Regions from separate parts of the Nonomuraea antimicrobica genome, predicted to be linked through region 1. Evidence: riboswitches for the same ligand, from Rfam matches in the RefSeq annotation. Region 1 holds a riboswitch; the other holds the start of a gene.
The links. A riboswitch is a leader RNA that binds a small molecule or an ion and turns the genes downstream of it on or off. The one in region 1 is predicted to bind cyclic di-AMP.
Positions count from the first base shown of each region.

Region 2: another riboswitch for cyclic di-AMP. It lies ahead of ABD844_RS36915 (C40 family peptidase); the one in region 1 lies ahead of ABD844_RS14795 (C40 family peptidase).

Region 1 is NZ_BAAAZP010000051.1:32,280-37,477, forward strand. Features, by position in the region: gene ABD844_RS14785 (M48 family metallopeptidase) at 1-952, opposite strand, end outside; gene ABD844_RS14790 (gluzincin family metallopeptidase) at 964-1,800, opposite strand; gene ABD844_RS14795 (C40 family peptidase) at 2,061-2,594, opposite strand; cyclic di-AMP (ydaO/yuaA leader) riboswitch at 2,656-2,821, opposite strand; gene ABD844_RS14800 (C40 family peptidase) at 3,413-4,366, opposite strand; gene ABD844_RS14805 (NYN domain-containing protein) at 4,473-5,198, opposite strand, start outside.
Region 2 is NZ_BAAAZP010000149.1:58,842-64,039, reverse strand. Features, by position in the region: gene ABD844_RS36930 (RDD family protein) at 1-247, opposite strand, end outside; gene ABD844_RS36925 (RDD family protein) at 361-1,743, opposite strand; gene ABD844_RS36920 (amino-acid N-acetyltransferase) at 1,829-2,398, opposite strand; cyclic di-AMP (ydaO/yuaA leader) riboswitch at 2,676-2,827, shown strand; gene ABD844_RS36915 (C40 family peptidase) at 2,920-3,876, shown strand; gene ABD844_RS36910 (LuxR C-terminal-related transcriptional regulator) at 3,904-4,116, opposite strand; gene ABD844_RS36905 (cytochrome P450) at 4,262-5,198, shown strand, end outside.

The DNA of each region.
Region 1 (5,198 bases):
GATACACGAACGACGCCAGCACCGCCAGCGCGAACGCGCCCACCCCCGCGGGGATCCACCACCGCCTGAACCTGCGGGCCAGTGCCACCAGGGCCAGCAGCATCACGCACAGCAGGAACGTCTCCACGCCCAGGCTCTTCAGCCGGTCGCCGGTCCAGCTCCCCCAGTCCTGGGTGGACAGGCCGTAGTCGCGCAGGATCGTCTCGAACCAGATGCCGAGCGGCCACCTGAACAGCTCCACGATCGCCGTGAGCACCACGACGCCGAGGATCGTCCGCACCCACCAGGGGCCTTTGAGCCGGCCCAGCACCTTGGCGCCGAACGGGGTGGCCACCAGGACCGCCGCGAAGATGAGCGTGAGCGCCAGCGAGAGGTAGCTCGGCAGGCTCGTGGCCGCGTCGAACGCCTGCGACCTGGCGATCTGGGCGGCGCTGAAGTCGCGCGCCGGATCGGGCGGGCCGCCGGTCAGCACGTGCCAGGGGGTGCTGAACGCGGCCACGGCCACGATCACGAGGGCGAGCAGCGCCAGCGCGATCCCGGCCTGCCGTCTCAGCGCGCCGTTCCCGGACGCCGCCACGGCCGCCTCCCCCGTCCCGCCGGCGCCGCCGGAGGCCGCCGCGTCGCCGCCGGGCTCCGGCCCCGAGCGGGACTCGCCCCACGTATGCCGCTCGCCTCCCGGGTCCGCGTCCGACCCCGAATGCGCCCCCGCTCCCGCATGTGGGTCCGCGTCTGAGTGCGGACCCGCTCCTGAAGATGCGTCCGCGCCTGAGTGCGCGTCGCCGTCGGAGTGTGCGGCGCTCACCCCTACGGCGGCCATCTCTCCGTCCGGCACGTCGCGTTCGCGCGTCCCGGCCGCGGGCGTCTCCGCCTCTCGTGCGCCCGTCACCGGCGTCGCCGCTTCCGGCCCACCGGCGTCGTGCGGCGCGTCTTCCTCGTCTCGCCGTTCGCTCATCTGCCTCCCCTTCACACGAGCTGATCCCGCACGTACTCGCGCCACCGCGCCGTCAGCGTGGCGACGGAGAGGCCCAGTGAGGCGAGCGCCCGATCGACGCCCGCCCGCTGGGCCGCACGGTAGAGCCTCACCAGGGTCCCCTCACCGAACCGGTCAGCGAGGAAGCGACACGCCAGCCAAGCCTCCTGGTACGCACGCGCGAGCCGGACCGGGTCGGACCCGTCCGCCGCGAAAGCCGCAGGTCCGGGCAAAGCGCTCGGCAGGCGCCCGGCCCGCGCCTCGACCGCCAGTTCGGCCGCCGCCGTGGCGACGGGCAACCCGGCGTCGCGATAAGCCACGTAGTCCGCGAACCCCTCGTAGAGCCAGACCGGCAGACCCTCGGTCCCGGCCACGACGTGGGTCAGCTCGTGGGTCAGGACGACGTCCTTGCCGGTGGGGTTGAGGGTGGCGAAGAGTTCGGGGACGACGATCACGCGCCCGCGGTCGGCCACGGCGGCCAGGCCGTCGAGCCGGTCCACTCCGGCCAGCGCGGCGGCCTCGCGGGCGGACTCCGGCACTACGACGAGCGGTCGTACCCGCCCGCCCAGGACGGCGGAGACGCGGAGCCCGGCCGTGTCCGCCCTGCGGGCCAGATCGGCGAGCCCGGCCGAGTCGTGCCCAGCGGGCTCGTGCCCGGCGGGCTTGTGCAGGGCCACGACGGAGTGCCTGCCCCGGCTGACGACCGTGCGGCCGGGCCACAGATCGCGTATCTCCGGGGGCAGGACGGGGAGATCGGGGAGCGGCGCCGCGCCCGGGACCAGGAGCAGGAGGACGGCCACCACGGCTCGTCGGCTCACCTGCTCGGACACGGGGCCGATCGTAGCCGCCCGGCACTCGTGCCCGCGCTTGCGCGGATCCACGGCCACCGCTTGGCAGCCGCTGCGTGCGCCTGGGCGGATTCGCGACTGCCGCTTGGCAGCCGCCCGCCGCACCCGCGTGCTGCTTGGGCGGACTCGCGGCCGCCGCTTGGCAGCCGCCGCACCCGCGTGCCGCTTGGGCGGATTCGCGGCCGCCCGCGGGGACAGGCGAGAGCCCCGCCCGGATCGGGGGGAATCCGGGCGGGGCTTCTTCACATGCCGGGACGGACCGCGCCGACGAAAGACGACTTACGCCATCCGTCCAGCTTGTCGATGCGTACCCGTTCACCTGTCCGTGGTGAATGGATCATCTTGCCCTTGCCGACGTACATGCCCACGTGGCCGAGCCCGCTGAAGAACAGCAGGTCACCTGGCTTGAGGTTGCGCCAGGAGATCTTGTTCCTGATGCGGGCGAACTGGCTGCTCGCCACGCGCGGGAGCTTGACACCGGCCTTCTTCCAGGCGAACAGGACGAGGCCGGAGCAGTCAAACGAACCAGGCCCTGTGCCCCCGTACCGATACGGGTCACCGATCTGGTCCTTGGCCGCGGCGACGGCCTTGCGGGCCTTCGCCTGCTGCCGGGCGACCTTGGCGGCCCGTTGCCGGGCAGCCGTGGCCGTCTTCGAGGCGCCGGCGGTGGTCGCCGCCGGCGCCGCCGTTCCGGCCGAGTCGCTCGTCGTCGTCGCCTGAGCCGTGGGGGCATGGAGGACCAGACCTCCGGCCGTCACGGTCATCGTGAGTGCCACGCCGCTCAGGGCGAAGCGGGACAGGCGGGGGTTCTGCAGGGAGCTAGACAGGATTTCTCCTCGCGTCTTCCACGAACGCCTACCGGGTTAGCTGACGGATTCGGGCCTGGAAGTAGCCCTACGGCGCGATTCGCGCGCCGACTCACCCCTGATCCCTCGGGAAGAACGGGATCGCTGGGTCCCCGGCTCCGTGCCTCATGACTGCACGGATTCGGCAGGTCGCCGCCCGATGAGGGTGCTGCTCCTCGGGGATATCGGGGGCGACCGGCGGATCTTTGTCTGTCTCACATCGGGAGGAACCGATGCCGGTTCGCGGGGGACATGGCTTGTGCACCGCGACGACGCCAGAAGCTACGCCGAAGGTTCAAGGATCGGCAAAGCGCACGCCGGGCTGTAAAGATCAGACAGAGGGGGATGTCAGAGCTGAAACCCCTGCTGGGACCCCAGGCTTTGTTACCGGAATGTGACCCTGCTCACACTTGGGCGCGTCCAAGATTGTCAGGTCCCAAACATCCCTTTCGTCACATCCGTCACACCGACTCCGGTTCCGCGAGCACCCGCGAACGGTTCACCCATGGGGCCACCATCGCGATACATGTCGCGAAATATCGCCACAACCTACGATCCATAGCCATATTCGAAAGGCCGGGCCACAGCCCCATTCTGTCCAGTTGATCAACATAGCTACTATGATCCATAGTAATGAGAACGCTGTCGGCTCATGGTCGGTGACCGCAGACCGAGCGGGAAACCGGAAATCAGCGCCGCACGATCAAGCGCCGTACGGTCAGGGCTGTGCGATCAGGGTTGCGCCCGGGTCAGGGGCGGATGGCGCCGACCAGGTTGCGGCCGTACGCGGAAAGCTTGACGACCTTGACGACGTCGCCCGTCTGCGGCGCATGGACGATGTCCCCGTTGCCGGCGTAGATGCTGACGTGCCCCAGCCCCTCGCTGAAGATGAGATCCCCTGGCTGCAGGTCGTCGAGGTCCACCTTGCGGTTCGCCCCCCACGCCCACTGCTGCCACGTCGTACGCGGCAACGTCACGCCTGCCGCCGCCCAGGACGCCTGCGTCAGCCCGGAGCAGTCGTACCCCCTGGGCCCTGTGCCGCCGTAGATGTACGGCTTGCCCACCTGCGCGTACGCGAACCGCAGCACCGCGGCCCCGTTCCCCGAGGCGGGCCCCGTGTACTTGATGCCGACGCTGTCCGGGTTGCCGGGGTTGTACGCCCCCAGCTTCTTCAGCAGCTTCTTCTGCTGGGTGATCAGCTTCTGCACCTCGGAGCGTTCCTTCTGGACCGAGTCCCGCTCCTTGTCGGCGTCCTTCAGTGCCGCCTCGGCCTTGTCCCGCTCGCCCTTGAGCCCGCGGTTCTCCCGGTCGAACACGGCCAGCTTCTGGGCCCGTTCCTGCGCGAGCTGCCCGGCCACCGCCAGCCCCGCCAGCGTCCCCGCGGGGTTTTCCGAGCCGACGATGCCGGGCCAGGAGGTGACGTCCTCGCCGAGCTGGTAGCTGTCGACGGCCATGCCGACCACCTGCGCACGCAGGTCCTCGACGGTCGCCAGCTTGCGCTTGTAGCCGTCGTTCAGCTTGGTGTAGGTGGTCTTGGCCTTCTTGTAGCGCTCGTTCGCGGTGTTGTACCGGTCGACGACCTTGTCGGCCTGGTCGTTGAGCTTGTCGAGCTTGGCCTTGGCCTGGGCGAGCGTGGGCTCGGGATCAGCGACGGCCGCTCCGAGAGGGGTCAGCACCAGTCCGAACGCGAGACCCGCGGCCACCGGTACCCCGCCAAACCTCACAGTGTCGCCTCCCAGGGATTCCACCTGGGGCGAAATAGTACAGAAGCGACGAGTGAGGTATCGCCCAAACCCGGCAATTCATAACTTATGCGCGGCTCAGCCGACGCAGCAGCAAGCCAGACGGAACGGGTCTGGCACCCATCCGCCTGACCGACTCGGCCACCTCCCGGTCGGACGACACCACGGCGATGGCCCGGCCTGGCGGCTCGGCGCGTACGAGCTGGCGGATGACGTCGTCGGCGATCTCCCCCGGCGCGCTGAACAGCACCCGCACCCCGCGCGGCGCCACCACCTGCACGGGGGCGTTCAGCTCTGCGCCGTCGAACACCACGGTCACCTCGACCCGGGTCTGCGCCACCAGCCCGCCGAGCGCGTTCATGAGCCGGGTGCGCTGGTCGGCGAGGGTGAGCGTGCCGTAGCCGGTCTTGGTGACGTTGTAACCGTCTATGATCAGATGCACCTGCGGCAGCGCGAGGAGCTGGTCGAGGAGCTGGGGGTCGTCGTCGGCCAGGGCCCGCGCGGGCACCCCGCGCACGCCGGGGCGCTCGCCGGTGACCGCCGCGACCGAGTCGGCGGGCCGGCTGATCGTGGTGGGCAGGGCCAGCTCGCGGCGCAGCCCGGCCGAGGCGTCCTGCAGCGCGTCGAGCAGCACGCGGATGCGCGCGTCCTCGATGCTCCGGCCCTCGCGGGCGGCCCGGCGCGAGGCTTCGAGCTGCTTCTCCACGTCGGCCAGCCGCTCGCGCAACCGCCGCAGCTCGGACTCCGCGCCGCTGCCCGCGGCGGTGGCGGCCGACCTGGCCTCCTCCGCCGC
Region 2 (5,198 bases), on a different contig from region 1:
GGCCACGCCGGCAATGCGCCCGCCAGTCGTAGCCCGCATAACCCAGCCCGCCCACCAGCCACGCCAGCACGCCGGGCAGCCGCCCGTCGAACACGTCGAGCCCGCCGACAGTTCGGAAGACGCCCCACAGCACGATGAACAGAATGTAATAGATGACCCCGAAGACGAGCGCCTCAATCAGCCGGGCGGCGAGTCGTTCCCACCATTCCGCGGGTGGCCCGTCCAGCCGCGCCACCGTCCCGGCCATAACTCCACCTCACGTCGTCGACGGCGCCGATCACGAACCATTTTCGTACGGACCCGCGGGCAAAACACAGGGGCCGGCGGGAAGCCGGCCCCTGTGTTTTGCGTCGTGACGGATTACTTGATCTTCACCACGACCGTGCCCGCGATCTTGTCCGCGAACGTCTGCTGCAGCGGCTTGTCCCAGAGCTGCGAGGCGCCGTTGAGCGCCACCACGACCCAGGCGAGCAGCCCGGTGATGATGGGGATCGGGATGGCGTTGATGACCCAGCCACCCCAGGTGACCCCGGCGCGCATGAGCGCCATGTTCGTGGGGAGACCGGCCGGCGACAGAGCCTGACCCACGGGGACGACCTTGATGCCCATCACCATCTTGCCGATGGTCTGGCCCTTCATCTTCAGCAGGACGAAGTCGAAGGCCACCCAGAGGGCCGTCACGATGACCCCCGAAATGATCGCCGCGACCGTGCTGGTGAGGAACCCGCTGCTCGCGCCGTCCAGTGAGGAGTAACTGGCCACCGCGAACAGGCCGATGATCAGGCCCACCACGAAGTTGAGCACGAGCAGGATCACGAAGTCGATGATCCTGGCCACCAACCGCTGCCACCACTCCGCCAGCGGCGCAGGGGCCCCCGGAGGCTGTACGCCGACCGGCGCGCCGTAGCCCTGCTGCCCGTAGCCGGGCTGCTGGCCGTAACCGCCCTGGCCGTACGCCTGCGGCTGCCCGTAGCCGGCCTGACCGTACTGCTGCTGGTCGCCGTACTGGGCCTGCTGGCCGTACTGCTGCTGGTCGCCGTACCCGGGCTGCTGGCCGTAGCCGGGTTGGGCGTAGCCGGGCTGCGACTGCTGCTGCTGGCCGTAGCCCTGCTGCGGGTAGCCCTGCTGGCCGTACTGCTGGCCCGACTGCGCCTGCTGACCGTAGCCCTGCTGCCCGTAGTCGGGCTGGGACTGTGGCTGCTGCCCGTACTGCTGGCCCGATTGGGGCTGCTGGCCGTAGCCCTGCTGCTGGCCGTAGTCGGGCTGGGACTGGGGCTGCTGGGCGTACTGCTGGCCGTAGTCGGGTTGCGACTGCTGCTGCTGACCGTAGCCCTGCTGACCATAACCCTGCTGGCCGTACTGCGGCTGCTGGCCCGACTGGGGCTGCTGGCCGTAGCCGTACTGCTGCTGTTGCTGCTGACCGTAGCCCTGCTGGCCGTAGCCCTGCTGCTGGTCGTAACCCTGCTGCCCGTAGCCGGGCTGCGAGGGCTGCTGCTGGCCGTACTGCTGCTGCTGACCGTATTGGGGCTGCTGCTGGCCGTAGCCGTACTGCTGTTGCTGCTGTTGCTGCTGTCCGTACTGGGGCTGCTGCCCATAGGCGTCGTCCGCCCGGTAGCCGATCACAGTCGCGTCCGGGTCGGGTTCGCCGGGGTGGCGGCCCGCGTTCTGCTGCCCGTACGGGGTGCCGGGTGCAGAATTTTCGCCGGATGGGTCCTGTGGATACGGCGGCTGTCCGGTGCTCACCGTGTCACCTCGCTTCGAGTGCGCATGTGGCACGTGTCAGGACACATGCCTGTGCTGCCCAACGTATCGACATAGGTATCAACAATCACCTTTCCATCAGGTCAGGGTCCGCGTCACCCGATGTCAGATGGAGCAGCATGCGGGTGTTACCCAGGGTGTTCGGTTTCACGTGTTCCAGGTCGAGGAACTCCGCCACGCCCTCGTCGTACGAGGCCAGGAGTTCGGCGTACACCTCGGGGGAGACCGGCGTGCCCTGTATAGGGCGAAAGCCGTGCCTCGCGAAGAAGTCGACCTCAAAAGTCAGACAGAATACACGTCGCAGACCCAGATCCGTCGCCTGCTGTATGAGCGCCGAGACGATCCGATGGCCGACGCCCTTGCCCCGGCACTCAGGATCCACGGCGACGGTGCGGACCTCGGCGAGGTCTTCCCAAAGCACGTGGAGCGCACCGCAGCCGACAACCTGCCCGCCCCGCTCTGCCACCCAGAACTCCTGTACGTCTTCGTACAGGGTCACCGTGGCCTTCTCCAGGAGCCGCGGACCAGCGCCCGCGTAGGTGTCGACGAGACGTCTGACCGAGCGCACGTCGGGCGTGCGGGCACGCCTGACCACCACCGCGGTCTCCGGCATCGTCAGTTCCGCCACCTGCTCCATGGCTCTCCAGGGTACAGATGTCATTACGGCTCGGCCCTAACTCCCATGTCTCGGCCTATCTTGTTACATCGTGTGGCCATGCGTGCACGAAACCCGCGTGCCCCCTCGTTCTGGCGGAACCAACGGCAAAGAGGACATAAAGTCAGTTCTGCACGGTTGGGCACGAGATCACCTTGTGACCCTTCAGTTGCGAAACCTCTACAGACTCGGCAGTTGTGGTTGAGCCCGAACCTGGAGTGCATTAGTGTCCAGCGACGATGTTCGCCGCGTGTCGCATGCGGCGAACCCGCCCAATCCTCGCAAGGGGAGCCGGGGACCCGCCGGTGGCGTCCTCCCAGCGCCACCAACTGGGGTGAATCCGACCCGTTCGGTAGGGCTGCTCCGGCCCGAACCCGCCAGCTAACCCGGTAGGCGTCGACGAGAGGAGCTGGTTGGTGAAGCGCACGCTCAACCGCGGGGGGAAGCCGGCGGGCAAGCACGCCCGCCCTCGTGAACAGGCGCGGCGACCACGCCTCTTCGGTGTGGTAAGTGTCACAGTCGCCGCGTTCCTGATCGCCGTCCCCGTCGGCTCGGCGTCCGCCGACCCCAAGCCCTCGCTGCAGGACCTGGCCAAGCAGGTCGAGCAGATGCACACGGAGATCGAGACGCTGTCCGAGGACTACAACGGCCAGCGGGAGAAGCTCAAGGCCGCCGAGAAGACCGCCGACGCCGCACAGAAGACGCTGGCGACCAGTCAGGCCGATTTCGAGGCCAAGCGCGCCAAGGCCGCCCTGCTCGCCGAGAACGCCTACATCACCGGCGGGCTGAGCAGGGCGCTGGCGTTCACCACCTCCGCCGACCCCGACACCTTCCTCGACAGCGCCGCCACCACGTACGTGCTGGAGCAGCAGCAGGGCGAGCAGGTCAACCAGGTGGCCAAGGCCAGGGAGGCCGCCGAGCGCGCCCAGGCCGGCGCCAAGACGCGCATCGAGGAGGTCGAGAAGCTCGTCAGCGACCTCGACTCCAAGCGCGACAAGATCACCAAACTCGTCACCAAGGTCGAGAGCAACCTGTTCAAGCGGGCCCTGGGCGAGGCGGGCCGGTCCGGCACGCGGGCCCAGCGCGTCAACCTGCCGATCGCGGGCAGCGGCAAGGCCGCGCAGGCCGCCCGCTGGGCGCTCACGCAGCAGCTCAAGCCGTACGTCTGGGGCGCCGAAGGGCCCAGCTCCTACGACTGCTCCGGCCTCGTCATGGCCGCCTACCAGAAGGTGGGCATCTCGCTGCCGCACTACACCGGCAGCCAGTGGACCGCGGGCAAGCACATCGACCGCTCCGAGCTGCGGCCGGGCGACCTGGTGTTCTTCTACAACGACCTGCACCACGTGGGCATCTACCTCGGCGGCGGCATGATGGTGCACGCGCCGCAGACCGGCGACGTCGTACGGATCGCCTCGATCGAGGGGCGCCCGTGGGCCGGCGCGGTACGCATCGCCAACTGAGCCCGGCATCGGCCGGATCTCCCGTCGCTAGATCAACTGGCGGCGGGCCGCCCAGGCCACGGCCTCGATCGCCGTGGCCACGCCGATGCGGTCGCAGATGCCCCGCAGCCTCCGGCGTACCGTACGACCGCTGATATCCAGTCGTCTGCCCACCCGGTCTACCGTGACCCCCTTGGCCAGCTCCGCCAGCAACGCCAGATCCGCATGGCTCAGCTCAACGCCTTCAGTGAGCACATCCATCGGGAGCCCTCCCCCCCAACAGCAGAACTTGGGCCTCTCGACCGGGCCCAAGTCGCTCCTCGCAGACGGTAAACGCATCGCGGAAAGGTCGTCAAGCATGACAATCGCCACTCTTGACGAGCGCTATTGACATGATCCGAAATGTGTGACGTACTCGCGATATGTCGGCATCGATCGGTCCACGATGAGCGACCCCGTCGAGCCTTCCGCCGTTCCGGATCAGCCGTCGACGAGCCCGGCCGACGTTCTGGGTTTCGATCCGTTCGATCGGGAGTTTCTGCGCGATCCATATGCGCGTTACCGCGAGATGAGCGCGCGCGGCGCCCTCTTCCGTACGCCCGGCGGCCTGCTCGTCGCCACCACCCACGAGCTGTGCTCGACGCTGCTGCGCGACCCGCGCTTCGGCCGCGGCCCAGGCGGCGGGCCCAACAGAGACCCAGGTCAGCCCGTTGAGTCGTTCCTGTGGATGGACCCGCCCGACCACACCAGGCTGCGCGCGCTGGTGAGCAGGGCCTTCACCCCGCGCATGATCGAACGGCTGCGCCCGCGCGTCGAGGCGGTCACGGCCGAGCTGATCGACGCGCTGCCGGAGGAGGCCGACCTCGTGGAGGGGCTGGCGTACCCGCTGCCGGTCACGGTGATCAGCGAGATGCTCGGAGTGCCTCAGGAGGACTCGGAGCGCTTCCGTGGCTGGAGCGAAATCCTGGCCCGCGGTCTTGACCCGATGCTTACAGACGACCTCGTATCGGAAACCGGGCGGGCCGGAAGGGAGTTTCGCGACTACTTCCGCGAACTCGCCGCGCTCAGGCGCCGCCGCCCCGGGGACGACCTGCTGAGCGCCCTGACCCAGGTGCGCGAGCTGACCGAGCCCGAACTGCTGGCCACCTGCGTGCTGCTGCTCGTGGCCGGGCACGAGACGACCGTCAACCTCATCGGCAACGGGGTGTTCCACCTGGTGCGGCACGGCCTGCTGGGGCACGCCGCGCAGCGGCCCAAGCAGGTCGTGGAGGAGGTGCTGAGGTACGACCCGCCCGTTCAGCTCACGTCGCGGGTGGCGCTGGAGGACGCGGAGCTGGGCGGCG